DNA from 2 places in the Streptomyces sp. NPDC012637 genome. Region 2 is predicted to be linked to the other one. Evidence: predicted binding sites of a transcription regulator. Region 2 holds the regulator's gene; the other holds the start of a gene.

Region 1 (14,454 bases), on a different contig from region 2:
CCTCTTCCGGATCCGGCCGGTGTCCCGACGCCCGGCCTGATCCGTAAGACACGCCCCGGCCTCCGGCGCACCGGTCGCGCCGACCGGCCGTTTCCGGCCAGATGCCGCCCGGCCGCCGACCGTCCCGGGAGGCGGGAGTGAACGTCGTGCCCCTGCCCGCGCCCGCCCTCGCCCGGCTGGCCCGGACGAGCCCCGACCCGGCCGGGCTCACCTTCCTGGGATCCGCCCTGCACACCCGCCGGCTGCTGCTCCTCAAGGCGCTCCTGGTCCGCGTCCACCGGCACCGCGCGGCCGTCGAACCGGGCGCGCTCGGGCGCTTCGAGCGTTCCTGGGAGCTGGTCGAGCGGGTCGACCGGCACCGGCCCGCCGTGGTCCGTGAGGTCCTCGACTACCCGACGACCGGCGCCTGGCTGGCCGGCGCACTCGCCGAACCCTTGGGCCCCGGCTTCGACCGGCTGCTCGCCCGCCTCGACAGCATCGCCGCCACGGCCGCCCTGCGCGGCGGCGGCCCGCTCGACGTGACCGTCGAGACCCCCGACGGCCTGCTCTCGCTGCCCGGCGTCGGCCGGCTGCCCGTGGCCGCCCCGCGCGTCCGGATCAGCGCGGGCGAGCGGATCGTACGGTTCCACCCGGACGGCGCCCGCCACGCCGCGCCCGCCGTCCTCACCTTCAGCGGCGTGCGGCACGGCCTCCTCACCGGCCACGGCCCCGGCTGGCGCCAGGTGCACCCGCTGCCCGGAGGCGCCGCCTGCCTGGACGACCTCGACCCGTACCGGGCCGGCGCGGGCGGCGGCTCCGTCGGGACCGCGGCCGACCACGCCGACACCGACCACGCGGCCTGGTCGGCCCGCTGGCGCGCCGCCCAGGACCTGCTGCGGCGCACCGACCCCGGCCGGGCAGCCGAGATCGCCCGGGCCGTCCGCGTCGTCGTCCCGCTCGTCCCGCGCGGGCCCCGGCACCGCGGCGCCACCCTGAGCGCCGCCCCCGGAGCCGTACTGACCTCGCTGCCCGCCGGTGCCCACGGGATGGCCGAGACGCTCGTCCACGAGCTGCACCACAGCAAACTGGCCACCCTCCACGAACTCGTGCCGCTCTACGGCCACGGGCGGGACACCGTGCACCGGGTCGGCTGGCGGCCGGACCCGAGGCCCATCGCCGGCGTGCTGCACGGCGCCTACGCGCATCTGGCCCTCGCCGATCTGTGGCGGCGCGCGGCCACCGCCGACGAGGTGCCGAAGTCCTGGCGGTCCCGTGCCGGGCAGCAGTTCGACGACATCCACGATCAGGTGGGCGACGCACTGGAGATCCTGCTTGAATCCGATGAACTGACTGCGGAGGGACGGGAGTTCGCGGCCCAAATGAGGCAGCACCATGCGAGCCTCGGCGCGACTCCCCTCGCCGCTGGGTAACACTGTGCCTACGGCACATGACACTGCGTTGCGTGCGGGAGCGGGACGGGAGACACGACAGATGGCGGAACAGCGGTCGGGCGGTGCGGTGGACCACGGAGCCAGGAGCGCGCCGGGGCACGTCCTCGTGGTCTTCCCCGGCTATCACCGCCCGTGGGCGACCTGGATCAACCAGCGGCTCGACGCCCACGGGGTGCGCGCCAGCCTCCAGCGCTGGGACCCGCCCCGCGACGTCCCCCTGGAGGACTCGCTCGGCGACCTGCTGCTCGCCCGCGGACACGTGCTGCTCGTCCTGGACGACTGGTTCTTCCAGCTCGGCCCGCGCCAGGCCGGCGAGTGGAACGACGTGCTGCGCGGCTTCGTCGCCGCCCACGCGGAGCGGTTCGCCGCCGTCAACCTCACCAACCGGACCCTGCTCCCGGCCACCGCCGTCCTCGAACCCGTCAGCCTGTGGGGCGTCGGCGAGGAGGAGGCCGAGGCCCGGCTGCTCAGCCGGCTCGGCGTCGACCCCGGCCGCACCACCGGCCGGCGGCTGCCCGCCGGCGCACTCGTCCGCTTCCCGGACACGCCGCCCGAGGTCTGGGGCGAGGTCCCGCGCCGCAACCCGCGCTTCACCGGCCGCGACGACCTGCTCACCGAGCTCCAGGAACGGCTCATGGACGCCGAGCGCGGCAACGCCGCCTGCACCCTGCTCGGCATGTCCGGCATCGGCAAGACCCAGATCGCCGCCGAGTACGCCCACCGCTTCAGCTCCGACTACGACGTCGTGTGGTGGGTCAGCTCCGACGACCGCAACGTGCAGCGCGACCGCTTCGGCGAGCTCGCCGCCCAACTCGGCCTCTCCACCGGCAACGAGCCCGGCGAGCGCATCCGCGCCGTCCGCGAGGCCCTGCGCCGCGGCGCCCCGCACTCCCGCTGGCTCGTCGTCTTCGACGGCTGGGACGACACCGACGGCGCCAACGTGATGCTGCCGCACGGCCCCGGCCACGTCCTCATCACCTCGCGCAACCGCGGCTGGGGCGACTACACCGACATCCTCGAGGTCCCCAGCTTCGACCGCGCCGAGTCCACCGCCTACCTCATGCGCCGCGCCCCGCACATCACCGCACCCGAGGCCGACGAGGTCGCCGCCGAGTTCGGCGACGTGCCGCTGCCGCTCGTCCAGGCCGCCGCCTGGCTCGGCGAGTCCCGCATGGAGGTCCCCGAGTACCTGCGCATGGTCCGTGACGGACGGCTCTCCACCGTGGACGAGCCGTCCGGCGGAGAGGGCTTCCCGCACGCGTCCCTCACCTCCTGGTCGATACTGATCAACCGGCTCCGGCTGTCCCAGCCCCAGGCCATCGACGTGCTCAGCCTGTGCGCGTCCTTCGCCCCCGGCCGCATCCCGCTCGGTCTCATCCGCGCCTACCCGCAGGCCGACCTCCCCGAGGACCTGCGCTGGATGGTCAACGACCTGGCCGCCTGGTCCCGGGCCCTGGACACCCTGGTGAACTTCTCCGTGCTCAGCCGCGAGTCGCGCGGCTCGGTCGTCAGCGGCGAGGTGGGACCCCACCAGGAGTCCGTGCACATGCACCGGCTCGTCCACGACATCGTCGCCCGGCTCACCGACGGCGAACACCGCACGGCCCACCGCAAGGCCGTCCGTACCCTGCTCGCCGAGGCAGATCCCGGCGACCCCATGGACAGCCGGAACTGGCCCCGGTACGCCGAACTCCTGCCGCACCTGGAGCCCTCGGGGGCGCTGGCCAGCCGCAACCCGCGCGTGCAGACCGCCGTGCTCAACTGTCTGCGCTACTGCTACCGCAGCGCCGAGTACCGGGCCGGCATCCGGCTCGCGGAGAAGATCCGGGAACAGTGGTCCGGCTTCATGGACCCGGTGAGCCCCGAGATGCTGGAGCTCACCAACCAGGAGTGCGACATCCTGCGCAAGTACGGGCGCTTCCGCGACGCGTACCAGCTGGACCTCGCCGTGCGCGCCCGCCTCGACGAGGCGCCGGCCCCCGACCCGCTCGGCTCCCTCCGCTCGGACATCTCCATCGCCAGCGACCTCCGCTACCTCGGTCAGTACCAGGAGTCGGAACGGATGCAGCGCGAGGCGCTCGCCGAGGCCCAGCGCCTGCTCGGCGAGAACGAGTACCTCACCCTCGTCGCCGGCAACAACCTCGGGGTCGTGCTGCGGAACCTCGGACGCTACAAGGAGGCGTACGACCAGGACATCGCCTCCCTCACCCGCGCGGAGAGCGCCCTCGGCGCCCTGCACTCACAGACCCTCATCACCAGCAACAACGTCGCCCACGACCTGCGCCTGCTGGGCCACTACCGCGAGGCGCTGGCCCGTCAGGAGGCCAACGTCCGCGTACAGGTCCGGATCCTGGGCTCACAGCACCTGCAGACCCTGTACGCCCGGGCGCAGCTCGCCCTGTGCCGCCGGCGGGAGGGCAGCTTCCCGCAGGACCTCGGCGCCACCATGGCCAGCCTGCTCGACCAGATGCAGCAGGTGCACGGGCGCGACCACTTCATCACGCTGTCGTCCATCAACAACTACGCCAACTACCTGCGCGAACACGGCGACCTCGACCAGGCCCGGGAGCTCAGCCACGAGGCCGAGGCCGGCTACCGCGCCCTCCTCGGCCCCGCCCACCCGATCGCCACCGGTGTGCTCGCCAACACCGCGCTCGTCATGCAGGCGTCCGGCGAACGGACCAGCGCGCTGGCCATCCTGGAAGCCGCACTCGCCGGTCTGACCTCCTCGCTCGGACCCGACCACCCCTGGGTCCTCGGCTGCGCCCTGAACACCAGCGCCGCCCGCAACTTCAACGGGCGGGTGGCCGACGCCGCCGAGCTGAGCCGCGACACCCTGCGCCGGGCCCGGCACACCCTGGGCAACGAGCATCCGCTCACCCTGTCGGGCCAGGTGGCGCTCGCCACCGACCTGCGCGGCCTCCGGGAGAACGAGGAGGCGGCCAAGCTGGAGGAGGACGCCCTGCTCACCCTCACCCGTACGCTCGGCGCCCAGCACCCGCACACCCTGTCCGCGCGCCAGCGGAACCGGCCGTACTGGGACTTCGAGGCCAACCTGTGAGGCCCCGTAAGGCCCCGTGACGCGGAGACGCCGGAGGCCCGGCACCCCGAGTGGGGTGCCGGGCCTCCGGTCGTACGAGCCCGGTCCGACGATCAGGCGTCGAAGACCTCCGCGACCAGCTGGGCCTGCTCGGCCTGGTGGCGCTTGGCCGAGCCGACCGCCGGGGACGAGGAGTGCGGGCGGGAGATCCGGCGCAGGCGCTCGCCCGCCGGGATGTCCGCGCCGACCGCCAGGTCCAGGTGGTCGATCAGGTTGAGCGCGATGAACGGCCAGGCACCCTGGTTCGCCGGCTCCTCCTGCGCCCAGATGTACTTCGCCGCGTTCGGGTACTTGGCGATCTCGGCCTGCAGCTCGGCACCCGGCAGCGGGTACAGGCGCTCCAGACGGATGATCGCGGTCTCCGTGTCGCCGCGCTTCTGACGCTCGGCCTCCAGGTCGTAGTAGACCTTGCCCGCGCAGAAGACGACCTTGCGGACGTTCGCCGCGTCGACGGTCGTGTCGCCGATCACCGGGCGGAAGCCGCCGGTGGTGAACTCCTCCACCTTCGAGGCCGCGGCCTTCAGACGCAGCATCGACTTCGGGGTGAAGACGATGAGCGGCTTGTGGTGCGGGTTGTGGACCTGCCAGCGCAGCAGGTGGAAGTAGTTCGACGGCAGCGTCGGCATGGCGACCGTCATGTTGTCCTGGGCGCACATCTGGAGGAAGCGCTCCGGGCGGGCGGACGAGTGGTCCGGGCCCTGGCCCTCGTAGCCGTGCGGCAGGAGCAGGGTGACGCCGGAGGTCTGGCCCCACTTCTGCTCGGCCGAGGAGATGAACTCGTCGACGACGGTCTGCGCGCCGTTGACGAAGTCACCGAACTGGGCCTCCCAGACGACCAGGGAGTCCGGGCGGGCCAGCGAGTAGCCGTACTCGAAGCCCATCGCCGCGTACTCGCTGAGGAGCGAGTCGTAGACGTTGAAGTGGGCCTGCTCCTCGGTCAGGTAGAGCAGCGGGGTGTAGTCCTCGCCGGTCTCCTGGTCCACGAGCACCGCGTGACGCTGGCCGAAGGTGCCGCGACGGGAGTCCTGGCCCGACAGGCGGACCGTGGTGCCCTCCATCAGCAGCGAGCCGATGGCGAGGGTCTCGCCGAAGCCCCAGTCGATGGTGCCGTCGTCGATCGACGCCGCGCGGCGCTGCAGCTGCGGCAGCAGACGCGGGTGGACCGTGACCCGGTCCGGAACGTTGACCTGCGACTCGGCGATCCGCTTCACGACCTCCTGGGAGACCGCGGTGGTGACGGCGACCGGGAACTCGGGCCGGGCGTCCGGGACCTGGGTCGGCGCCGGGGCCGAGGTGGCCTCGCGGACCTCCGCGAAGACCTTCTCCAGCTGGCCCTGGAAGTCCTGGAGGGCCTGCTCGGCCTCTTCCAGGGTGATGTCGCCGCGACCGATGAGCGACTCGGTGTACAGCTTGCGCACCGAACGCTTCTTGTCGATCAGGTTGTACATCTGCGGGTTGGTGAACTGCGGGTTGTCGCCCTCGTTGTGACCGCGGCGGCGGTAGCAGATGAGGTCGATCACGACGTCCTTGTTGAACGTCTGGCGGAACTCGAAGGCGAGCCGCGCCACGCGGACGCAGGCCTCCGGGTCGTCGCCGTTCACGTGGAAGATCGGCGCCTCGATCATGCGGGCCACGTCCGTCGCGTACATGGAGGAACGCGAGGACTCGGGGGCCGCGGTGAAGCCGACCTGGTTGTTGATGACGATGTGGACCGTGCCGCCGGTGCGGTAACCGCGCAGCTGCGACATGTTCAGGGTCTCGGCCACGACGCCCTGGCCCGCGAAGGCCGCGTCACCGTGCAGGGCGACCGGCAGGACGGTGAAGTCCGTGCCGCCCTTGTTGATGACGTCCTGCTTGGCGCGGACGACACCCTCGAGGACCGGGTCGACCGCCTCCAGGTGGGAGGGGTTGGCGACCAGGGAGACCTTGATCTGCTCGCCGTCGAGGCCGGTGAACGTGCCCTCGGCGCCCAGGTGGTACTTCACGTCGCCGGAGCCGTGCATCGACTTCGGGTCGAGGTTGCCCTCGAACTCGCGGAAGATCTGCGCGTACGACTTGCCGACGATGTTCGCGAGGACGTTCAGGCGGCCGCGGTGGGCCATGCCGATGACGACCTCGTCGAGGCGGGACTCCGCCGCGGAGTCGATGACCGCGTCGAGCAGCGGGATGACCGACTCGCCGCCCTCGAGGGAGAAGCGCTTCTGGCCGACGTACTTGGTCTGCAGGAAGGTCTCGAAGGCCTCCGCCGAGTTCAGCCGGCGCAGGATGCGCAGCTGCTCCTCGCGCTCCACGCGGGCGTGCGGGCGCTCCACGCGGTCCTGGATCCACTTGCGCTGCTTCGGGTCCTGGATGTGCATGAACTCGATGCCGGTGGTGCGGCAGTACGAGTCGCGGAGCACGCCGAGGATGTCGCGGAGCTTCATCATCGACTTGCCGGCGAAGCCGCCGACCGCGAACTCGCGCTCCAGGTCCCACAGGGTGAGGCCGTGCTCGGTGATGTCCAGGTCGGGGTGCTTGCGCTGCTTGTACTCCAGCGGGTCGGTGTCGGCCATGACGTGGCCGCGGACCCGGTAGGAGTGGATCAGCTCGAAGACGCGCGCGGCCTTGGTGACGTCGTCGTCGTGCGAGGCGTCGATGTCCTTGAGCCAGCGGACCGGCTCGTAGGGGATGCGCAGCGACTTGAAGACGTCGTCGTAGAAGCCGTCCTCGCCGAGGAGGAGGTTGGAGACGATGCGCAGGAACTCGCCGGAGGCGGCACCCTGGATGACCCGGTGGTCGTAGGTCGAGGTCAGGGTCATGACCTTGGAGATGCCCAGCTTGTTCAGGGTGTCCTGGGAGGTGCCCTGGAACTCGGCCGGGTAGTCCATGGAGCCGACGCCCATGATGACCGACTGTCCGGGCATCAGGCGCGGCACGGAGTGGACGGTGCCGAGGCCGCCGGGGTTGGTCAGGGAGACCGTGACGCCGGTGAAGTCCTCCATCGTCAGCTTGCCGACGCGGGCGCGCTTGACGATGTCCTCGTAGGCCTGCCAGAACTCGAAGAAGTTCAGGGTCTCGGCCTTCTTGATGCCGGCGACGACGAGCTGGCGGTCGCCGTTCGGCTTCACCAGGTCGATCGCGAGGCCGAAGTTCACGTGCTCCGGCTTGACCAGGGTCGGCTTGCCGTCCTTCTCCGCGAAGGAGTAGTTCATCGACGGCATGGCCTTGATCGCCTGCACCATCGCGTAGCCGATGAGGTGCGTGAAGGAGATCTTCCCGCCCCGGGCGCGCTTCAGGTGGTTGTTGATGACGATCCGGTTGTCGAAGAGCAGCTTCACCGGGACGGCGCGGACGGACGTGGCCGTCGGCATCTCCAGCGAGGCGTTCATGTTCTTCGCCACGGCGGCGGCCGGGCCGCGCAGGGTGATGAGCTCCGGGCCGGCGGGGGCCTCGGTCGCGGGGGCCGCGGCGGGCTTCGCCGGGGCGGGCGCGGGCTTCGCGGCGGCCGGAGCGGCGGCGGGCTTCGCCGGGGCCGGAGCCGGGGCGGCGGGAGCCGGAGCCGGAGCGGCGGCCGGAGCGGGCACGGAGGCCGCAGGAGCGGCAGGCGCGGCCTGTGCGGGGCCCGCCTGCGGCGCGGCGGGCGCGCTCGGCGTGGTGGCGGCCGGGGCTGCGGGGCTCTCCGCACCACCCGGCTTGTAGTCGGCGAAGAAGTCCCACCAGGCACGATCGACCGAATTCGGGTCCTGGAGGTACTGCTGGTAGATCTCGTCGACGAGCCACTCGTTGGCACCGAAGGCGGCTGCGGGGCTCACGCCCTGCCCGTCTTGGTCGGCCGGGGAGCTCGGGGTACTGGGGGACTGAGACGACACGGCGGCAACCGCCCTCTTCCGCTTCGCAAGGTGATGGACAGCGGAAATAAAGGCTACGCCTCCCTGGCCGGGAGGTGCAGGCCGGGCGCTCCAACGTCGCGCAAGTCACACTTGACGAGGTGTTTCGGTGCCGTGAATGGCGGGAAACAAGCGGGGTTCCGGTTCTGTGAGGGTACGGGGAACCGTGGCTGCGGCCCAGTTGGCCGCACCCCTGACCGGATCCCACGGGTATCCGCTACGAGCACTCGTGTGAGCAGTCGTACACGTACACGCAGAACGAGAGCTTCCGGTTCGAACCCTACGTCAACGGCGCGGCGGAAGGCTCCCCGGAAGGGTGAGCTGGATCCGGCAGCCACGTGCGGATTCGGCCACTCCGATGTGACCGCCGTGGAGATCCACCGCCCAGCGGGCGATGGCCAGGCCGAGACCGGTGCCGCCGTCGCTCCCCGGGCCCTGCTGGGCCGGGACCGTGCCGCGGTTGAAGCGCTCGAAGACCTTGTGCCGCTCCGACTCCGGGATGCCGGGGCCCTCGTCCTCGACCTCGAGCACCAGCGAGTCGGGACAGGGCCCGCGCCGCGCCCGCACCGTCACGCGGCCGTGCGGCGGCGAGTGCTTCACGGCGTTGTCGATCAGGTTGGCCATCACCTGGTGCAGCCGCTCGGCGTCCGCGTGCGCCGTCAGCTCCGGCGGCGACACGTCCAGGTGCAGATGGACGTCCGTGCGGTTGTGCAGGCCCGAGGTGGAGGACAGGCCGCGCTGGGAGGCGGCGAGATTGGCCTCCCGCAGCACGCCGGACAGGTACGGCCAGACCTCGAAGCGGCGTGCCTTGAGCGTGACGACACCGTTGTCGAGCCGTGACAGGTCGAGCAGGGTCTCCACGAGCCGGCCCAGCCGTTCGGTCTGCTTCAGGGCGGTCCGCATGGTCTCCGGATCGGCCTCGGAGACGCCGTCCACCACGTTCTCCAGGACGGCGCGGAGCGCGGCGATGGGGGTGCGCAGCTCGTGGGAGACGTTGGCGACCAGCTCCTTGCGGTGCCGGTCGACCGCCTCCAGGTCGTCCGCCATGCGGTTGATCGTCGAGGCGAGGTCGCCCAGCTCGTCGCGGCGGTCCGCGCCGCGCACGCGCCGGCTGAAGTCGCCGCGCGAGATCGACCCGGCCACGTGGTTCATCTCGTCCAGCGGCGCGGTCAGGGACTGCGCCACGAACTGGGTGATCAACAGGGTCGCGATCATCGCGAAGATCGTGATGTAGCGGAACTCCGTGGAGGTCCGGATCGCCACCAGCGCGAGTCCCGAGGTGAGCAGGACCGCCCCGACGACCAGAGCGCCCAGCTTGGTCTTGATCGAGATGACGATCCGGCGCCTGCGGCGGCGCTCGGGGTGCGGCCCCCGGCGGCTCACGGCGCCGGGGTCTCCAGCGCGTACCCGACCCCGTGGACCGTACGGATCCGCTCGGCGCCGATCTTCCGGCGCAGGGCCTTGATGTGGCTGTCCACGGTCCGGGTGCCGGAGGCATCCGCCCAGTCCCACACCTCGGCGAGCAGCTGCTCGCGGGAGAGCACCGCACGCGGGGTGTTCGCCAGGCAGACCAGCAGGTCGAACTCGGTGGGCGTCAGGTGCACGTCCTCGGCCCTGACCCGGACCCGGCGCTGCGCGTGGTCGATCTCCAGCTCGCCGAGCCGCAGGATCCCGCTGCGCGGGGTGACCGCCGCGAGCGCGGCCCGCTCCACCCGGCGCAGCAGCACGTGCACCCGGGCGGCCAGCTCGCGCATCGAGAACGGCTTCGTCATGTAGTCGTCGGCGCCGACGCCGAGGCCGACCAGCATGTCCGTCTCGTCGTCCCGCGCGGTGAGCATCAGGACCGGGACGGGGCGCTGGGCCTGCACCCGGCGGCACACCTCGAGCCCGTCGAAGCCGGGCAGCATCACGTCGAGCACCATCAGGTCCGGCTGCCACGCCTCGGCGGCGTCCACGGCGGCCGGGCCGTCGGTCGCGGTCTGGACGAGAAAGCCCTCGGCCCGCAGCCGCGCGGAGATCGCCTCCACGATGGTGGCGTCGTCCTCGACGACCAGGACACGGCGTTGGGCTCCCGGAGTCGTCGCCGCACCCTGGTTCGTGGTGTGTGTCTGCTCCATTGCCCCGCCTCGCGTCGCCGATGTCGGTGCAGCAGCCTAGAGGCACCGGCGGCGTCAAGGCTACGCAGGTGATCAGGCGGGCCGGACGGCGAGGTGGACCACGTCGGGGACGCCCCGGGCAACGGGGACCTCTTCGGTCCGTACCCCGCTGAATCCGGCATTCCGCAACGAGTCTTCGAAATCGGCGGACGGCCGCGCCGACCACACGGCGAGGATTCCGCCCGGGACGAGCCGCTCCGCGCAGGCGGCCAAACCCTCGGCGGAGTAAAGGGATTCGTTGTCCTCGGTGACCGTCCAGTCCGGCCCGTTGTCGATGTCGAGGCAGAGGGCGTCGTAGTGGTCGGAGGTGGTGCGGAGGTACTCCATCAGGTCCGTGTGCAGGATCACGGTGCGCGGATCGGCGAGCGCCCGGCCCGAGACGGCCGAAAGCGGCCCCTGCCGGTGCCAGTCGATGATCGCCTCCTCACGCTCGGCGACGGCGATCCGCCCCCAGCGCGGGTCGGCGGCGGCGTGCGCGAGCGAGAAGCCGACGCCGAGGCCGCCGATGAGGACGGCGGGGCCGGTCCGCCGGTCCCCGGGCAGCGCGTCCATCGCCGCGTCGACGAGCAGCCGTTCCGAACGCCCGTCGGAGGTGTCCATCAGGAAGGTGCCGTTGGCGATGATCTCGTAGTGGGTGCGGTCCTCGGCGTCCCGGCGGCGCAGGACGACTTCTCCGTACGGGCCCTCACGGCGGTCGAGGGTGACGGGGCTGCTCATGCTCACTCCGTGGCTCGATGTGCTCGATGTGTACGCGTTCGTCCCGGCCATCCTGGGCGTCCTCGGACGGCCGGGACAAACGGTTAACGAGCCTGCCCGACGAGCCGCGGGGCGGTCTCACGGGCGCGGGGCCTCGTGCGTCACGTAGTGCTCGATCCGGTGGAGCGTGCGGCGGGCGTCCACGGGGGTGCCGTAGGTGCGGTCCCAGGTGACGGGCGCGACCCGGGCGCCTCCTGGGGCGCCGTCGGGCTCAGGGCGCGGTCGGCGGGTGGCCCTCCGGGAGCGCCTTGAAGACCCGCTCCAGCGCGGGCGGGCGGTCCTCGCCGTCGCGGGTGACGACGAGCCGGTAGGCGTACGTGACGTAGTACTCGAAGCCGTCCGGGGCGGGCGCGCCGGTCGGACGGTCCGGGACCCTGGCGTACGCCGGGTCCTCCAGGGCCGCGCGCAGCTCGGCGACCTGGGCCTTCGTCATCCGGCCCGAGGCGGGCTCCCCGGTGCCCTTGCGGAGTTCGTACGAGCCGTCGTGGCGGACGACCAGCTTGTTGCGCACGCCCGCGAAGCCGCCGTTCACGACGACCTCGACCAGCACCTCCCGGGGCGCGGGCCGGTCCGTCCCGGCCGTGGGGGTGGCCGGGGCGCTCGGGGCCGGCGGCACGCTCAGGCCCGAGTCGTCGGGAGGCGCCGCCGGGGACCGGCCGCAGCCCGCCACGGCGACGACCGCGGCCAGCACCGCCGCCGTCCCGTACCGCTTCGCGTACTCCATGGCCCGAGCATGCCCCTTCACCCGGCGTCCGCGCAGCCGGAACGGCTCAACCGCGCGGACGGAACGGCTCAAACGCGCAGCCGGAACGGCTCAACCGTGCGGACGGAACGGCTCAACCGGTGCGGACGATCCCGGTGAGCGGGCCCCGGTAGTGCCAGTCGAGCGAGTCGTAGAGCGCCATGCCGTCGGTCGTGGCCGACAGGACCCCGGTCTCCGCGCCCGCCTGGGCGGCGGCGGCCTCCAGGGTGCGCATCACGTTCGCGCCGAGGCCGCGGCGGCGGTGGGCCGGGTCGGTCTCGATCTGGTCGGCGACGGCGGTCGGCCCGGTCGGCGCGATCTGGCCGCGGGCGGCCAGGGTCCCGTCGGGCGCGAGGATCCGCACCCGGATCACCCCGTCCCTGGTCTCCGTGGTCCGCGCGTACCCCTCGGGCGGCGCGGGCCGGACCGAGGGGTCGAGCCGCTTGGTCATCATGAAGCCGGGGTCGTCGGGGATCGTCCAGCCCTCGGTGATCCAGGGCGCCACGTCCTCGGGCGCCGCCATGACCTTCAGCCAGGCGCCCGGTTCGGTGATCGCCGCGCACAGCTTGCCCACGGACACCTCGTCCGGGTACGGCAGCACGTGCCGGAAGACGTGCCCGGGCAGTCCGACATCGATCCGGTAGCCCCAGGGCTCGGCGACGGCGGGCGGCGTGCCGCGGGAGGCGGTCCAGCCGGCCACCCACGCCGCTGTAATGGCTGAGATATCCATGGAGGCATTACAGCCGCTGTTCACGGCCTGCGGATGGCTGATCGCTCAGAGCGAACACGCGTCGGGGAACATTCGGCGGCGCAGGTGCATTGAGTCCACATAGCTCAACTTGACTGCCGAAGGGGAGATCATGGCATCTGAGTCCATGGCGTCCGCGCCGCTCACTCTGCCTGTGCTGCCGCTCGACGACGAGGTCGTGCTGCCCGGAATGGTGGTGCCGCTGGACCTGTCCGACCCGGACGTACGGGCCGCGGTCGAGGCCGCGCAGGCCGCCGCGCGCAGCGGGGCCGGCAAGCCGCGCGTGCTGCTCGTGCCGCGGGTGGACGGCACCTACGCCGGGACCGGTGTGCTCGGCACCGTCGAGCAGGTCGGCCGGCTGTCCGACGGCGACCCCGGCGCGCTGATCCGCGGCCGGGGCCGCGTCCGGATCGGCGCCGGGACGACCGGGCCCGGCGCTGCCCTGTGGGTCGAGGGCGCCGCCGTCGAGGAGATCCTGCCCGACCCGCTGCCCGGCTCCGTGACCGAACTGGTCAAGGAGTACAAGGCGCTGGCCACCAGCTGGCTGAAGAAGCGCGGCGCCTGGCAGGTCGTCGACCGTGTCCAGCAGATCGAGGGCGTCGGCGCCCTCGCCGACAACTCCGGCTACTCGCCGTTCCTGACCCTGGACCAGAAGGTCGAGCTCCTGGAGACCGCCGACCCGGTCGCCCGCCTCAGGCTCGCCACCGCGCAGCTGCGCGACCACCTGGCCGAGCAGGACGTCGCCGAGACCATCGCGAAGGACGTCCAGGAGGGCGTCGACAAGCAGCAGCGCGAGTTCCTGCTGCGGCGTCAGCTGGACGCGGTCCGCAAGGAGCTGCGCGAGCTCAACGGCGAGGGCGAGGGGGACGAGTCCGACGACTACCGCGCCCGCGTCGAGGCCGCCGACCTGCCCGAGAAGGTCCGCGAGGCGGCCCTCAAGGAGGTCGAGAAGCTGGAGCGGTCCAGCGACCAGTCGCCCGAGGGGTCGTGGATCCGCACGTGGCTGGACACCGTGCTGGAGCTCCCCTGGAACGAGCGGACCGAGGACGCGTACGACATCCAGGGCGCGAAGGCGGTCCTGGACGCCGAGCACTCGGGCCTGGAGGACGTGAAGGAGCGCATCACCGAGTTCCTGGCGGTGCGCAAGCGGCGTGCCGAGCGCGGGCTGGGCGTCGTGGGCGGCCGGCGCGGGGGCGCCGTGCTCGCGCTCGTCGGACCGCCCGGCGTCGGCAAGACCTCGCTCGGCGAGTCCGTCGCGCACGCGATGGGACGCAAGTTCGTCCGGGTCGCCCTCGGCGGCGTCCGTGACGAGGCGGAGATCCGCGGCCACCGGCGTACGTACGTGGGCGCGCTGCCCGGCCGTGTCGTCCGCGCCATCAAGGAGGCCGGGTCGATGAACCCGGTGGTCCTGCTCGACGAGATCGACAAGGTCGGCTCCGACTACCGGGGCGACCCGGCGGCGGCGCTCCTGGAGGTCCTGGACCCGGCGCAGAACCACACCTTCCGCGACCACTACCTGGAGGTCGAACTCGACCTGAGCGACGTGGTGTTCCTCGCCACGGCGAACGTCCTGGAGGCCATCCCGGAGGCCCTGCTCGACCGCATGGAGCTGGTCCGCCTCGACGGCTACACCGAGGACGAGAAGGTCGTCATCGC
Region 2 (14,454 bases):
GACCAGGACGTTCTCGCCGCCCAGGAAGAGCGCGAAGACGAGGCGCGGCGCGTCGGTGATCGACATGATCAGCATGGAGAGGCCCACCGTCGGCTGCCACGAGCCGTCGCCGCCCAGCTGGCGGGCCAGTGTGTGGGTCACCGCGCCGAGGATCAGTCCGCCGACGACGAAGCCGAGGCCGGTCATCAGGACGTACGGGATCGCGGTGGACAGTGTCGCGTTGATCGCCTCTTCGCGCGCCTGGTCGAAGCCGAAGATCGCCAGGAGCCCGTAGAGGAACGTGACGACCAGCGCCGGGCCCCACACGGCGTGGTCCCGCATCCGCAGGAAGGTGTCCGCCGGGCGCAGCACGATGCCGCTCAGGAGGGCCTTCCAGGGCAGCCGCGGGCCCGTCGGGACGACGGGTGCCGGACCGTCCTGGTACCCGCCGCCCTGGCCGTACGGGTCGTCGTGGACGCTGAAGGCCTGGGTGTGGCCCGGGTTGTTCGCGGCGTAGTGCTGCTGCGGGTGCTGCTGCTGCGGCGCATGGGGGTCGCCGAAGTACTCCGGCTCGCCGTACGGCGCCTGGCCGCCCTGCTGCTGCGCCCACTGCTGCTGCGGCGGGTACTGCTGCGGGTACGACGGCGGCGGCGCGTTGTACCCGTACGGCGCCTGCTGCTGCGGTTGTTGTTGCGGGGGGCCGCCGGCCCGGCCGCGTCCGTTCCTGAATCCAGCCACGTCATGAACGTACCCGGTCGCGCTGTGCGCTCGCGCCTTACGGGGATTGTGCGGCAGAGCTGTGACATCCCCTAGGGGGCGTGGGGGAGCCCGGAGGGGGTTACGGGGCCGCCGCTCAGGCGTGTGGGCTCCGTTACAAATCCGACGGAATGCCCACACATGGGATCCCTACCTTGGATTTGTCGCCGAACAAGTCAGGCAAAAGGAACTTTCCCATGCGAATCGCCCGTCGGACTCTCCGTACCGCAGCCATCGCCACCGGCACCGTCGCCGCGCTCTCCCTCCCGGCCGCCGCCTTCGCCGACGACAGCCCGGCGCCGCACGGCGACCAGCAGGTCACTCAGGACCGGACGCAGGACCAAGCGCAGGACCGGGCGCAGGACCGGGGGCAGGACCGGACCAGTCCCGGCACGGGCGACCAGGAGCAGGGCAACCCCGACCGGGGCGACCAGGGGCGGCAGGACACCAGCGACCCCGTCGTCGGGCGGATCTTCGTCCAGTCGTACAAGCTCGCCGACGGCTCCGTCGCCAAGGTCTACATGACCACTCCGCAGGACTACCAGGCCGAGATCTGGGCCGGCGGCACGCTGCTCGACACCCTCACCACCTCCGGCCGGCCCGCCTACGGCGAGAACAACGGCCTGCACGTCGTCCTGAACCCCGACGGCACCGTCCGTTCCTGGACGGACGAGGTCCCGACCCCGAAGCCGGACCCCAAGCCGACCCCGAAGCCGGGCCCGAAGCCCACCCCGAAGCCCGCCCCGAAGCCGAAGCCGACCCCCAAGCCCGCCCCGAAGCCCAGGCCCGCGCCGCACCAGGCCGACGCGCGCGTCACGCTGCCCGACGGCGAGGTGGCCAGGCTCTACAAGAAGGGGCCGCGCGTCGAGCTCCGCTTCGGCTCGCTCACCCCCGAGCACCGGACCCTGAACCACAAGGGCTGGACGTACAAGCTCGTCCCGCAGGGCAAGGGTGCCTACCGCTTCGTCGTCATCGACACCCCCAGGCAGGGCGGCGACAGCTGGGTCTACGACTTCGACGGCAGGCTCGTGCGCGAGTACGCCGCTCAGAAAAAGAGCACCGTCGTCGTGCCCCGCGGCACCGTCCCCAAGGGCGCCGTGAAGGCCGGGGCCGAGAACGTCTCCGACGGTACCCATGAGGCCGCCCTCATCGGCGCGGGCGGCGGCATGGCCGCTCTCGGTGCCGCCGGGCTCGGCTTCGCCCTCTTCCAGCGCCGTTCCCGCCGGAGCTGAGCCACGAGAGGGCCGCGGCAGGGAGAACGGAGAGGGCCGCAGCACGGACAGCGGAGAAGGCCGGAGCACGGAGAACGGAGAAGGCCGGAGCACGGAGAACGGAGAGGGCCGAGCGCGGAGAACGGAGAGGGCCGCCCCGCGATCACGACGATCACGCGGGGCGGCCCTCTCCGTCACGTACGAGCGGCGCTCAGGCCGCCGGCTCCGGCTCCGGCTCCTCGGCCGTCTCCTCCGGCTCCGGGTCGACCGGCGTCTTCACCGAGTCGAGCAGCAGCTGGGCGACGTCCACCACCTGCAGGCTCTCCTTCGCCTTGCCGTCGTTCTTCTTGCCGTTGACCGAGTCGGTCAGCATGACGAGGCAGAACGGGCAGGCGGTGGAGACGATGTCCGGGTTCAGGGACAGGGCCTCGTCGACGCGCTCGGTGTTGATGCGCTTGCCGATCCGCTCCTCCATCCACATCCGGGCACCACCGGCGCCGCAGCAGAAGCCGCGCTCCTTGTGGCGGTGCATCTCCTGCTGGCGCAGGCCGGGGACGGCCGACATGATCTCGCGCGGCGGCGTGTAGACCTTGTTGTGGCGGCCCAGGTAGCACGGGTCGTGGTAGGTGATGAGGCCGTCGACCGGGGTCACCGGGATCAGCTTGCCCTCGTCGATGAGGTGCTGGAGCAGCTGGGTGTGGTGGATGACCTCGTACTCGCCGCCGAGCTGCGGGTACTCGTTGGCGATGGTGTTGAAGCAGTGCGGGCAGGTCGAGACGATCTTCTTCGCCGACTTCGGCTTCTTGGTCGACTCGTCCTCGTCGTCCTCGCCGAACGCCATGTTCAGCATCGCGACGTTCTCCTGGCCGAGCTGCTGGAACAGCGGCTCGTTGCCCAGACGGCGCGGGGAGTCACCGGTGCACTTCTCCTCGCCGCCCATGATCGCGAACTTGACGCCCGCGATGTGCAGCAGCTCCGCGAAGGCCTTGGTGGTCTTCTTGGCGCGGTCCTCCAGGGCGCCGGCGCAGCCGACCCAGTAGAGGTAGTCGACCTCGGTGAGGTCCTCGACGTCCTTGCCGACGATCGGGACCTCGAAGTCGACCTCCTTGGTCCACTCGACGCGCTGCTTCTTGGCCAGGCCCCAGGGGTTGCCCTTCTTCTCCAGGTTCTTCAGCATCGTGCCGGCCTCCGACGGGAAGGCGGACTCGATCATGACCTGGTAGCGGCGCATGTCGACGATGTGGTCGATGTGCTCGATGTCGACCGGGCACTGCTCGACGCAGGCGCCGCAGGTGGTGCAGGACCACAGGACGTCCGGGTCGATGACGCCGTTCTCCTCGACGGTGCCGATCAGCGGGCGCTCGGCCTCGGCGATGGCGGCGGCCGGGACGTCCTTCAGCTGCTCCTCGGTGGCCTTCTCGTTGCCATCCATGTCCTTGCCGCCGCCCGCGAGCAGGTACGGGGCCTTGGCGTGCGCGTGGTCGCGCAGCGACATGATGAGGAGCTTCGGGGAGAGCGGCTTGCCGGTGTTCCAGGCGGGGCACTGCGACTGGCAGCGGCCGCACTCGGTGCAGGTGGAGAAGTCGAGGATGCCCTTCCAGGAGAACTGCTCGACCTGGGAGACGCCGTAGACGTCGTCCTCGCCCGGGTCCTCGAAGTCGATCGGCTTGCCGGCGGAGGTCATCGGCTGCAGCGGGCCGAGGGCGGTGGAGCCGTCGGCGTTGCGCTTGAACCAGATGTTCGGGAAGCCGAGGAAGCGGTGCCAGGCCACACCCATGTTGGTGTTGAGCGAGACCGTGATCATCCAGGTGAAGGACGTGACGATCTTCAGTGCCGCGAAGAAGTAGGTGAGGTTCTGGATCGTGCTCAGGTCCAGCCCGTCGAGCAGCGCGATCAGCGGGTACGAGGCGAAGAAGCCCGGCTCCCAGCCCGTCACGTGGTGCTGGACGCCCTCGAGCGCGCGCAGCGTCATGATGCAGACGCCGACGATGAGGATGACGGCCTCGACGAAGTAGGCCTGGCCCGTCTTGGAGCCCGCGAAGCGGGACTTGCGGCCGGCCTTGGTCGGCTTGCTGAGCTGGCGGATCACGATGAGCGTGACGATGCCGAGGACGGTCATCAGGCCGAGGAACTCGGTGAAGATCTCGTACGGCAGCCAGTCACCGATGATCGGGATCAGCCAGTCGGCCTGGAAGAGCTGGCCGAAGGCGTTCACGATCGTGAGCAGCAGCGAGAAGAAGCCGACGGCCACGAACCAGTGCGCCACGCCGACGACGCCCCAGCGGTTCATCCGGGTGTGGCCGAGGAATTCCTTGACCAGCGTGATGGTGCGCTGCTTGGGGTCTCCGGTGCGCGTGCCCGCGGGAACGGGCTGGCCGAGCCGCACGAAGCGGTAGATCTGCGCGATGGCGCGGCCGAACAGCGCGACGGCCACCACCGTGATGACGATCGACACGATGATCGCGGCGAGTTGCATGACGGGCTCCTCGAGCGGGCCTCTGCTTCGGGCCTACTAAGCGGTAACTTATTGAGTCCGTGCCGAGATTACCGGTTCGCGCGCCCGCACTGTAGCGGAGCTCACGGTGATCTGTGTCGCTCAGGCAACCCTTGCCGTGGCTCAGGCGGCCCTTGCCGCAGGAACCGGTGTCCGGGCTGCTGCGCGACGTTTACGGACTGCTGGAAGCGTACGCGCCAGGATCGTCAGATCCATGCCCAGCCAATGATGGTCCACATAGTGGAGATCGAGCAGCTCACGCTCCTCCCACGGCAGCTCCGAGCGCCCGCTGATCTGCCACAGGCCGGTGATCCCCGGCCGTACGGACAGCCGGCGCCGCCCGTCCCCGGTGGACTCCCGGTGGCCGGGCGCCAGCGGGCACGGTCCCACCAGCGACATCTGGCCCCGTACGACATGCAGCAGGAGGGGCAGGTTCGCGAGCGGGCTCTTCGTGCGGAAGGTCAGCATCGTGAAGGTGCGGCCGCCACGGCCCGCGACCGGGCGGCGGCGCAGGATCCCGCGGGTGCTGCTGGTGCCGAGGGTGACCGAGAGGGCGACGGCGGCGAGCAGCGGGGAGAGCAGGAGCAGGAGCGCGAGCCCGCCCAGCACGTCGAAGGCGCGCTTCACCACGGAGGCCCGCCTCGCTGCGGAGCCGGGCTTCACCATTGAGGTCTGCTTCGCCATTGAGGCCCGCTTCACCAATGCGGTCCGCTTCACCATCGAGGCCTGCCCCACCATCGAGGCCCGCCTCACCAATGAGGCCCGCTTCATCGCGGAGGCGCGCCTCATCGAGAAGGCGCGCTGCGCCGCGAGGGCGCGCTTCACCGTCATCCCCGTCATGCGCGAGCACCTTCCGACGAGAATCATGGGATATGTCCGGACTCTCTCACGCGGGAGCCGTCGGGAGGGGAACCGACGCGCCCTGACGGCCCGTCCATTGAGTGCCGAGCGAGCGAAGAGTTGAGTCGCCTCCACTCAGGTCTGTTGACTCCGGTCCGGCCCTCGTGCATCCTTGAGTCAGTTCCACTCAAGTCAGTCAGCTGGAGGAATCGAAATGGCACGTGCGGTCGGCATCGACCTGGGCACGACTAACTCCGTCGTCAGCGTTCTGGAAGGCGGCGAGCCCACCGTCATCACCAACGCCGAGGGCGCCAGGACCACGCCGTCCGTCGTCGCCTTCGCCAAGAACGGCGAGGTGCTCGTCGGCGAGGTCGCCAAGCGTCAGGCGGTCACCAACGTCGACCGGACCATCCGGTCCGTGAAGCGCCACATGGGCACCGACTGGAAGATCGAGCTCGACGGGAAGAACTTCAACCCGCAGCAGATCTCCGCCTTCATCCTCCAGAAGCTGAAGCGCGACGCCGAGGCCTACCTGGGCGAGAAGGTGACCGACGCGGTCATCACCGTCCCGGCGTACTTCAACGACTCCGAGCGCCAGGCCACCAAGGAGGCCGGCGAGATCGCGGGCCTCAACGTCCTGCGCATCGTCAACGAGCCGACCGCCGCCGCCCTGGCGTACGGCCTCGACAAGGACGACCAGACCATCCTCGTCTTCGACCTCGGTGGCGGCACCTTCGACGTGTCCCTCCTGGAGATCGGCGACGGCGTCGTCGAGGTGAAGGCCACCAACGGTGACAACCACCTCGGTGGTGACGACTGGGACCAGCGCGTCGTCGACTACCTGGTGAAGCAGTTCGCCAACGGACACGGCGTCGACCTGTCCAAGGACAAGATGGCGCTGCAGCGTCTGCGCGAGGCGGCCGAGAAGGCCAAGATCGAGCTGTCCTCCTCCACGGAGACCACGATCAACCTGCCCTACATCACGGCCTCCGCCGAGGGCCCGCTGCACCTGGACGAGAAGCTCACCCGCGCCCAGTTCCAGCAGCTGACCGCGGACCTCCTGGACCGCTGCAAGACCCCGTTCCACAACGTCATCAAGGACGCCGGCATCCAGCTGTCCGAGATCGACCACGTGGTCCTCGTCGGCGGCTCGACCCGCATGCCGGCCGTCGCCGAGCTCGTCAAGGAGCTGACCGGCGGCAACGAGGCCAACAAGGGCGTGAACCCGGACGAGGTCGTCGCCATCGGCGCCGCCCTGCAGGCCGGTGTCCTCAAGGGCGAGGTCAAGGACGTCCTGCTCCTCGACGTCACCCCGCTGTCCCTCGGCATCGAGACCAAGGGCGGCATCATGACCAAGCTGATCGAGCGCAACACCACGATCCCGACCAAGCGCTCCGAGATCTTCACGACGGCCGAGGACAACCAGCCGTCCGTGCAGATCCAGGTCTACCAGGGCGAGCGCGAGATCGCGGCGTACAACAAGAAGCTCGGCATGTTCGAGCTGACCGGCCTTCCGCCGGCCCCGCGCGGCGTCCCGCAGATCGAGGTCGCCTTCGACATCGACGCCAACGGCATCATGCACGTGACCGCGAAGGACCTGGGCACGGGCAAGGAGCAGAAGATGACCGTCACCGGCGGCTCCTCGCTGCCGAAGGACGAGGTCAACCGGATGCGCGAGGAGGCCGAGCAGTACGCGGAGGAGGACCACCGCCGTCGCGAGGCCGCCGAGACCCGCAACCAGGGCGAGCAGCTCGTCTACCAGACCGAGAAGTTCCTCAAGGACAACGAGGACAAGGTCCCCGGTGACGTCAAGACCGAGGTCGAGGCCGCCGTCGCCGAGCTGAAGGACAAGCTCAAGGGCGAGGACACCGCGGAGATCCGCACGGCCACCGAGAAGGTCGCGGCCGTCTCCCAGAAGCTCGGCCAGGCGATGTACGCCGACGCGCAGGCCGCCCAGGGTGCCGCCGGCGCCGAGGGTGCCCAGCAGGCCGCGGCCGACGACGACGTCGTCGACGCCGAGATCGTCGACGACGAGAAGCCGAAGGGCGGCGCTGCCTGATGTCGGAGGAGACCCCGGGCTTCGAGGAGAAGCCCGACGTCCCCGCCGACGGCACGCCCGAGGAGACCGAGGCCGCCGAGTCCGCCGCGAAGGCGGACGGGGCGGCCCCGGCCGGGGACGCTACGGACGTAGCCCTGCTGGCGCAGCTGGACCAGGCCCGCACCGCGCTCAACGAGCGCACGGCCGACCTCCAGCGGCTCCAGGCCGAGTACCAGAACTACCGCCGCCGCGTGGAGCGGGACCGGGTCACGGTCAAGGAGATCGCCGTCGCCGGCCTCCTGACCGAGCTCCTTCCCGTGCTCGACGACATCGGCCGGGCCCGGGAACACGGCGAGCTCGTGGGCGGGTTCAAGTCGGTCGCCGAGTCGCTGGAGACCGTCGCCGCCAAGATGGGCCTGCAGCAGTTCGGCAAGGAGGGCGAGCCCTTCGACCCGACGATCCACGAGGCCCTGATGCACAGCTACGCGCCGGACGTCACCGAGACGACCTGCGTGGCGATCCTGCAGCCGGGGTACCGGATCGGCGAGCGCACCATCCGCCCCGCCCGCGTGGCGGTCGCCGAGCCCCAGCCGGGCGCTCAGGGCAAGGCGGAGGAGTCGGAAGACTCCGAGAAGGACACCGAGTAAGAGCCGTACCCGCACGCGGGAGGAGGGACGTCGATGAGCACGAAGGACTTCGTCGAGAAGGACTACTACAAGGTTCTCGGCGTCCCCAAGGACGCCACCGACGCCGAGATCAAGAAGGCGTACCGGAAGCTCGCCCGCGAGAACCATCCGGACGCCAACAAGGGTGACACCAAGGCGGAGGAGCGCTTCAAGGAGATCTCCGAGGCGAACGACGTCCTCGGTGACCCGAAGAAGCGCAAGGAGTACGACGACGCCCGCGCCCTGTTCGGCAACGGTGGCTTCCGGGCCGGCGGTCCGGGCGCGGGCGGCTCGTTCAACTTCGACCTGGGCGACCTCTTCGGCGGCGCCCAGGGCGGCACCGGCGGCGCCGGTGGTTTCGGCGGCGGTCTCGGCGACGTCTTCGGCGGCCTGTTCAACCGGGGCGCGGGCGGCGCGGGCACCCGTACGCAGCCGCGCCGCGGCCAGGACGTCGAGTCCGAGGTGACGCTCAGTTTCACCGAGGCCATCGAGGGCGCGACCGTGCCGCTGCGGATGTCCAGCCAGCAGCCCTGCAAGGCGTGTTCGGGCACCGGCGACAAGAACGGCACGCCCCGGGTGTGCCCGACCTGCGTCGGCACCGGGCAGGTCTCGCGCGGCAGCGGCGGCGGTTTCTCGCTGACCGACCCGTGCGTGGACTGCAAGGGCCGCGGCCTGATCGCCGAGAACCCGTGCGAGGTCTGCAAGGGCAGCGGCCGGGCCAAGTCCTCCCGCACCATGCAGGTCCGGATCCCGGCGGGCGTCTCCGACGGCCAGCGGATCCGGCTGCGCGGGAAGGGCGCGCCGGGCGAGCGCGGCGGGCCCAACGGCGACCTGTACGTGGTCGTGCACGTCGACGCCCACCCGGTGTTCGGCCGCAGGGACGACAACCTCACCGTCACGGTGCCCGTCACGTTCGACGAGGCGGCGCTCGGCGGCGAGATCAAGGTGCCCACCCTGGGCGGCCCGGCGGTGACGCTGAAGCTGCCCGCAGGCACGCCCAACGGGCGCACCATGCGCGCCCGCGGCAAGGGCGCGGTCCGCAAGGACGGCACCCGCGGCGATCTGCTCATCACGGTGGAGGTCGCGGTGCCGAAGGAGCTGGACGACAAGGCACGTGAGGCACTGGAGACCTTCCGCGAGGCGACCGCGGGCGAGGACCCCAGGGCAGAGCTTTTCCAGGCCGCGAAGGGAGCTTGAGGAGATGGAAGGCCGCCGCCGTAATCCTTACCAGCTGACCGACGAGACCCCGGTGTACGTCATCTCGGTGGCGGCCCAGCTCTCCGGTCTGCACCCGCAGACGCTGCGTCAGTACGACCGCCTCGGTCTGGTGTCGCCGGACCGCACGGCGGGCCGTGGCCGCCGCTATTCGGCCCGGGACATCGAGCTGCTCCGCCAGGTGCAGCAGCTGTCCCAGGACGAGGGCATCAACCTGGCCGGCATCAAGCGCATCATCGAGCTGGAGAACCAGGTCGCGGCGCTGCAGGCCCGGGTGGCCGAGCTGTCGTCCGCGGTCGAGGGCGCGGCGGCGGCGATGCGTCAGCGCGAGGCCCAGGTCCACGCCTCGTACCGGCGTGATCTGGTCCCGTACACCGACGTGCAGCAGGCGAGCGCCCTGGTGGTGTGGCGTCCCGGCCACAAGCGCGGCGAGTAGTTCTCTCCGAACGGCTTTCGAGGCCCCTTCCGCTGTGGCGGAGGGGGCCTCTCGGCTGTTCCGGGGGCGGCGTCAGTCGTCGCGCTGGTCGTCCTGGTCCTGTTCGAGGATGCCGGACTGGGCGATGAGGTAGCCGAGCTGGGCGCGGCTGCCGCTGCCGAGGGCGGCGGCGAGCTTGGCGATGTGGGCGCGGCAGGTGCGGACGTTCATGCCGAGTCGGCGGGCGATGGCCTCGTCGACGTGGCCCTCGACGAGGAGCTTGGCGATGGAGCGCTGGACGCCGCCTATGCCGTCCACGGAGGGCGTGTAGGGCACTTCCTCGTCCCAGGGGACGGCGTGCAGCCAGAACTGGTCGAAGACGCCCACGAGGTACTGCACGAGGCCCTCGTGGCGCAGTTCGAGGGCGACCTGGCGGTCGCTGCGGGCCGGCACGAAGGCGACCTGCCGGTCGACGATGATCAGCCGGTCGATGATCTCCTCGAGGGTGCGCAGTTCGAGCCCGTAGGGGGCCACGCGTTCGACGTAGGCCAGCGTCGCGGGGTGGTGCCGGGCGGTGTGCTGGTAGAGCGTGCGCATGCGGACCCCGCGGTCGAGCAGCGGTTCCATGCGGCGCAGGGCCTGTTCGAGGGTGTCGGGGCGGCGTCCGCTGCCGGGCTGGATGGTGAGCAGCTCTTCCGTGCACCCGCTGATGACGTGGTCCAGCGTCGCGTTGATGGCGCCGAGGCCTTCGAGCACGGTGATCGCGCTGCCGGTCGAGGATTCCCGGGTGCTCATCGCCATGAACGGCTCGAACGCGTCGGCCAGGTCGATCGCATGCTGACGCCGGGTCTGGATCTCCTGCTCGATGGGGTGTATGAGCTGGTTGAGGGCGACGGACGGCGGCACGGGGTACAGCCACTCGACGTCGTCCGGGCCGGGGCGCAGAAGGGCCAGCTCAGTGAGGCACGGTGCGGCGTCGGCTTCGGCGCGGGCGAGGCGACCCGTGCGCAGAGCGTGTGCGTACAGCTCTTTGGCCACGTCGCACAGTTCACCGCGACTGTGGTTATGTCTGGATTCGCTGGATTCTCGCCTCATTTGCACCCCCCTCAGGGTCATGAATTACAGGAACATGATGCCCGGCGCGGCTGGTGTGGGGGGCGATCGTGGGCCATCGTTTTGGACGCGGGGGGGAGGTAGTGATCAAAAGAGGTGGAGATCGGCCATGACCAGGATGGTTCGTGCACTTGGCGCCATAGCCGTTGCGGCGGCTGCTCTTGGCGCACTCGCCCTGAACGGCGAGCCCTCGTGGGAGATCCCCCCGTCGCATTCCGTGATGGCGGAGCCGAATGAGCCCTCGTGGGAGAGCACACCTGCGACCGTCGTCCTCGCATCTCCCGGTGAGCCGTCCTGGGAGTTCGCTCCGGCGGGCTCGGAAGCATGATCGTCCCGCCGGACGACCGGTCCTTCCGCCGGGAGATGGCTTCGGCCTACCGATCCGGGTGGCACTTCATCGATCTCGTCACGGCCATCCCCCACCGTGGTGACTCGTTGATGGTGACCCTCTTCGGAGAGCCGATCGTCGTCGCCCGTGAGCAGGACGAGGACGTCCGCGCCTACCGATGTCTTCGCCGCCCACGCGGCGCCCCTCAGCCCGTCCGCTGTGCCATCCGGTACGGCATGATCTTCGTCAATCTGGATCAGCGCGACCACCAGCTGGTCGAGTCCCCGCTGGTCGAGACCGAGACCATCACCGCCACCCCCCGCAGTGCCTGAACGATTCCCCCGTCGTTGTAGATCGTTCAGGTGCTTCCCCCACACAGCGGCGCCATCGCGGACCTGAAACGCGATGGCGCCGCTGTGCGTTCTCGTACGGTCGGGGCCGCCGGCCCCTTTGGACCCCAGGCCCTGTCGTCGAACTCCCGCCTGCCCCGCGACGCCGTGCACGCGCTCTCGCCGCACCGGGCACAAGCCCGAGTACGTCCCGTACGAGGCCTTGCGCCCGGCACGCCGGGAGCACGCACCTGACGCCGCAGGGCCGCCCTCCGGGCGACGACGGGAGTTTGACGACAGGACCTAGGCCCGGCCCATCGCCCGGGTGAGGGCGATCTCGATCACGACCCGGTCCGGGTTCGGCGTCGGGACCCGGTTGTAGCGGGCCGCGTAGCGGTCCACCGCGTCCGCGACGGCATCCGCCTCGGTGCGGATCCGCGCCACGCCCTCGAGCGTGGCCCAGCGCCCCTTGTCGACCTGGCACACCGCGACCCGCGCGCCGTCCGCGCCCGCCGCCAGGACGTTGGCGACCTTCCGGCTGTTCTTGTTGGTGATGACCCGGGCGATGCCCTTCTCGCCGCCCGCGGGGTCGTACGTGACGCCGACCGCCACCACGTGCGGGGTGCCGTCGGGGCGGGGCGTGGTCAGCGTGCACATGTGGTACTCGCGCCAGAAGGCGAGGTACGAGTCGCTCGGCTTGCTCGGGTCGATGGCCATGCCCCGGAAACTACTCCGGGAAGAAGTGCCGCCGATACCTTGAGCGGAATGGACTCAACTTTGTGTACGCTAGAAGAGTCATGAAGAAGGAGTCGTAGATCCGAGGAGGAGACCCCGCACGTGGACGCCGAACTGACCAACAGGAGCCGGGACGCGCTGAATGCGGCGAGCAGCCGCGCCGTGTCCCAGGGGCACGCCGATCTGACCCCCGCGCACCTTCTGCTCGCCCTGCTCGCGGGTCAGGACAACGAGAACATCACCGATCTGCTCGCCGCCGTCGAGGCCGACCAGGCCGCCGTGCGATCCGGCGCCGAGCGGCTGCTCGCCGCGCTGCCGAGCGTCACCGGGTCCACGGTCGCGCCCCCGCAGCCCAACCGTGAGCTGCTGGCCGTCATCGCCGACGCCGACGAGCGCGCGAAGAAGCTGGGCGACGACTTCCTGTCCACCGAGCACCTGCTCATCGGCATCGCCGCCAAGGGCGGCCGGGCCGGCGAGCTGCTCGACGGGCAGGGCGCCACGGCCCGCCGGCTCCAGGACGCCTTCGAGAAGGCCCGCGGCACCCGCCGCGTCACCACCGCCGACCCGGAGGGCTCGTACAAGGCCCTGGAGAAGTTCGGCACCGACTTCACGGCCGCCGCCCGCGAGGGCAAGCTCGACCCGGTCATCGGCCGGGACCACGAGATCCGGCGCGTCGTCCAGGTCCTCTCCCGCCGCACCAAGAACAACCCCGTCCTCATCGGCGAGCCCGGCGTCGGCAAGACCGCCGTCGTCGAGGGCCTGGCCCAGCGGATCGTGAAGGGCGACGTCCCCCTCTCGCTGCGCGACAAGCGGCTGGTCTCCCTCGACCTCGGCGCGATGGTCGCCGGCGCCAAGTACCGCGGCGAGTTCGAGGAGCGCCTGAAGACCGTCCTCTCCGAGATCAAGGAGAGCGACGGTCAGATCATCACCTTCATCGACGAGCTCCACACCGTCGTCGGCGCGGGCGCCGGCGGCGACTCCGCCATGGACGCCGGCAACATGCTCAAGCCGATGCTGGCCCGCGGCGAGCTGCGCATGGTCGGCGCCACCACGCTCGACGAGTACCGCGAGCGGATCGAGAAGGACCCCGCCCTGGAGCGCCGCTTCCAGCAGGTCCTGGTCGCCGAGCCGTCCGTCGAGGACACCGTCGCCATCCTGCGCGGACTCAAGGGCCGCTACGAGGCCCACCACAAGGTCCAGATCGCCGACTCCGCGCTCGTCGCCGCCGCGACGCTCTCCGACCGCTACATCACCTCCCGGTTCCTGCCCGACAAGGCCATCGACCTGGTCGACGAGGCCGCGTCCCGGCTGCGCATGGAGATCGACTCCTCGCCCGTCGAGATCGACGAGCTCCAGCGCACCGTCGACCGGCTCCGGATGGAGGAGCTCGCCCTCTCCAAGGAGACCGACGAGGCCAGCCGGCAGCGCCTGGACAAGCTGCGCCGCGACCTCGCCGACCGCGAGGAGGAGCTGCGCGGCCTCACCGCCCGCTGGGAGAAGGAGAAGCAGTCCCTCAACCGGGTCGGCGAGCTGAAGGAGCGGCTCGACGAGCTGCGCGGCCGTGCCGAGCGCGCCCAGCGCGACGGCGACTTCGACACCGCGTCCAAGCTGCTCTACGGGGAGATCCCGGCCCTGGAGCGCGAGCTGGCGGCCGCCAGCGAGGCCGAGGCCCAGCAGGAGGCGTCGAAAGACACGATGGTCAAGGAGGAGGTCGGACCGGACGACATCGCCGACGTCGTCGGCGCCTGGACCGGCATCCCCGCGGGCCGTCTGCTGGAGGGCGAGACGCAGAAGCTGCTGCGCATGGAGGACGAGCTGGGCCGCCGCCTGATCGGCCAGAGCGAGGCCGTGCGGGCCGTCTCGGACGCGGTGCGCCGCACCCGGGCCGGGATCGCCGACCCCGACCGGCCCACCGGCTCCTTCCTCTTCCTCGGCCCCACCGGCGTCGGCAAGACCGAGCTCGCCAAGGCGCTCGCCGACTTCCTCTTCGACGACGAGCGGGCCATGGTCCGCATCGACATGTCGGAGTACTCGGAGAAGCACTCCGTCGCCCGGCTCGTCGGTGCGCCTCCCGGCTACGTCGGCTACGAGGAGGGCGGCCAGCTCACCGAGGCCGTCCGCCGCCGCCCGTACAGCGTGGTGCTCCTGGACGAGGTGGAGAAGGCCCACCCGGAGGTCTTCGACATCCTGCTCCAGGTCCTCGACGACGGCCGGCTCACCGACGGCCAGGGCCGCACGGTCGACTTCCGCAACACGATCCTGATCCTCACCTCGAACCTCGGCAGCCAGTTCCTGATGGAGCCCCTGACGAGCGGCGAGGAGAAGCGGCAGCAGGT

The links. Region 2 encodes HspR, which represses chaperone genes until heat shock. Its sites were predicted from a motif close to TTGAGNNNNNNNNNCTCAA; they were not measured.
Region 1: the regulator HspR is predicted to act here: its motif matches at 12,870-12,888, upstream of lon (endopeptidase La).

What each region holds. Positions count from the first base shown of each region.
Region 1 covers NZ_JBIBDS010000005.1:114,389-128,842, forward strand. Annotated here, with positions in the region: gene ACFY8W_RS20970 (aKG-HExxH-type peptide beta-hydroxylase) at 138-1,409, shown strand; gene fxsT (FxSxx-COOH system tetratricopeptide repeat protein) at 1,471-4,491, shown strand; gene ACFY8W_RS20980 (multifunctional oxoglutarate decarboxylase/oxoglutarate dehydrogenase thiamine pyrophosphate-binding subunit/dihydrolipoyllysine-residue succinyltransferase subunit) at 4,584-8,378, opposite strand; gene ACFY8W_RS20985 (ATP-binding protein) at 8,682-9,779, opposite strand; gene ACFY8W_RS20990 (response regulator transcription factor) at 9,776-10,513, opposite strand; gene ACFY8W_RS20995 (spermidine synthase) at 10,586-11,269, opposite strand; gene ACFY8W_RS21000 (hypothetical protein) at 11,520-12,032, opposite strand; gene ACFY8W_RS21005 (GNAT family N-acetyltransferase) at 12,145-12,780, opposite strand; gene lon (endopeptidase La) at 12,911-14,454, shown strand, end outside.
Region 2 covers NZ_JBIBDS010000004.1:255,207-269,660, reverse strand. Annotated here, with positions in the region: gene ACFY8W_RS18215 (YIP1 family protein) at 1-717, opposite strand, end outside; gene ACFY8W_RS18210 (hypothetical protein) at 933-1,967, shown strand; gene ACFY8W_RS18205 (heterodisulfide reductase-related iron-sulfur binding cluster) at 2,158-4,422, opposite strand; gene ACFY8W_RS18200 (sugar transferase) at 4,564-5,280, opposite strand; gene dnaK (molecular chaperone DnaK) at 5,495-7,339, shown strand; gene grpE (nucleotide exchange factor GrpE) at 7,339-7,965, shown strand; gene dnaJ (molecular chaperone DnaJ) at 7,999-9,180, shown strand; gene ACFY8W_RS18180 (heat shock protein transcriptional repressor HspR) at 9,185-9,634, shown strand; gene ACFY8W_RS18175 (helix-turn-helix transcriptional regulator) at 9,707-10,729, opposite strand; gene ACFY8W_RS18170 ((2Fe-2S)-binding protein) at 11,051-11,386, shown strand; gene ACFY8W_RS18165 (TIGR03618 family F420-dependent PPOX class oxidoreductase) at 11,687-12,100, opposite strand; gene clpB (ATP-dependent chaperone ClpB) at 12,221-14,454, shown strand, end outside.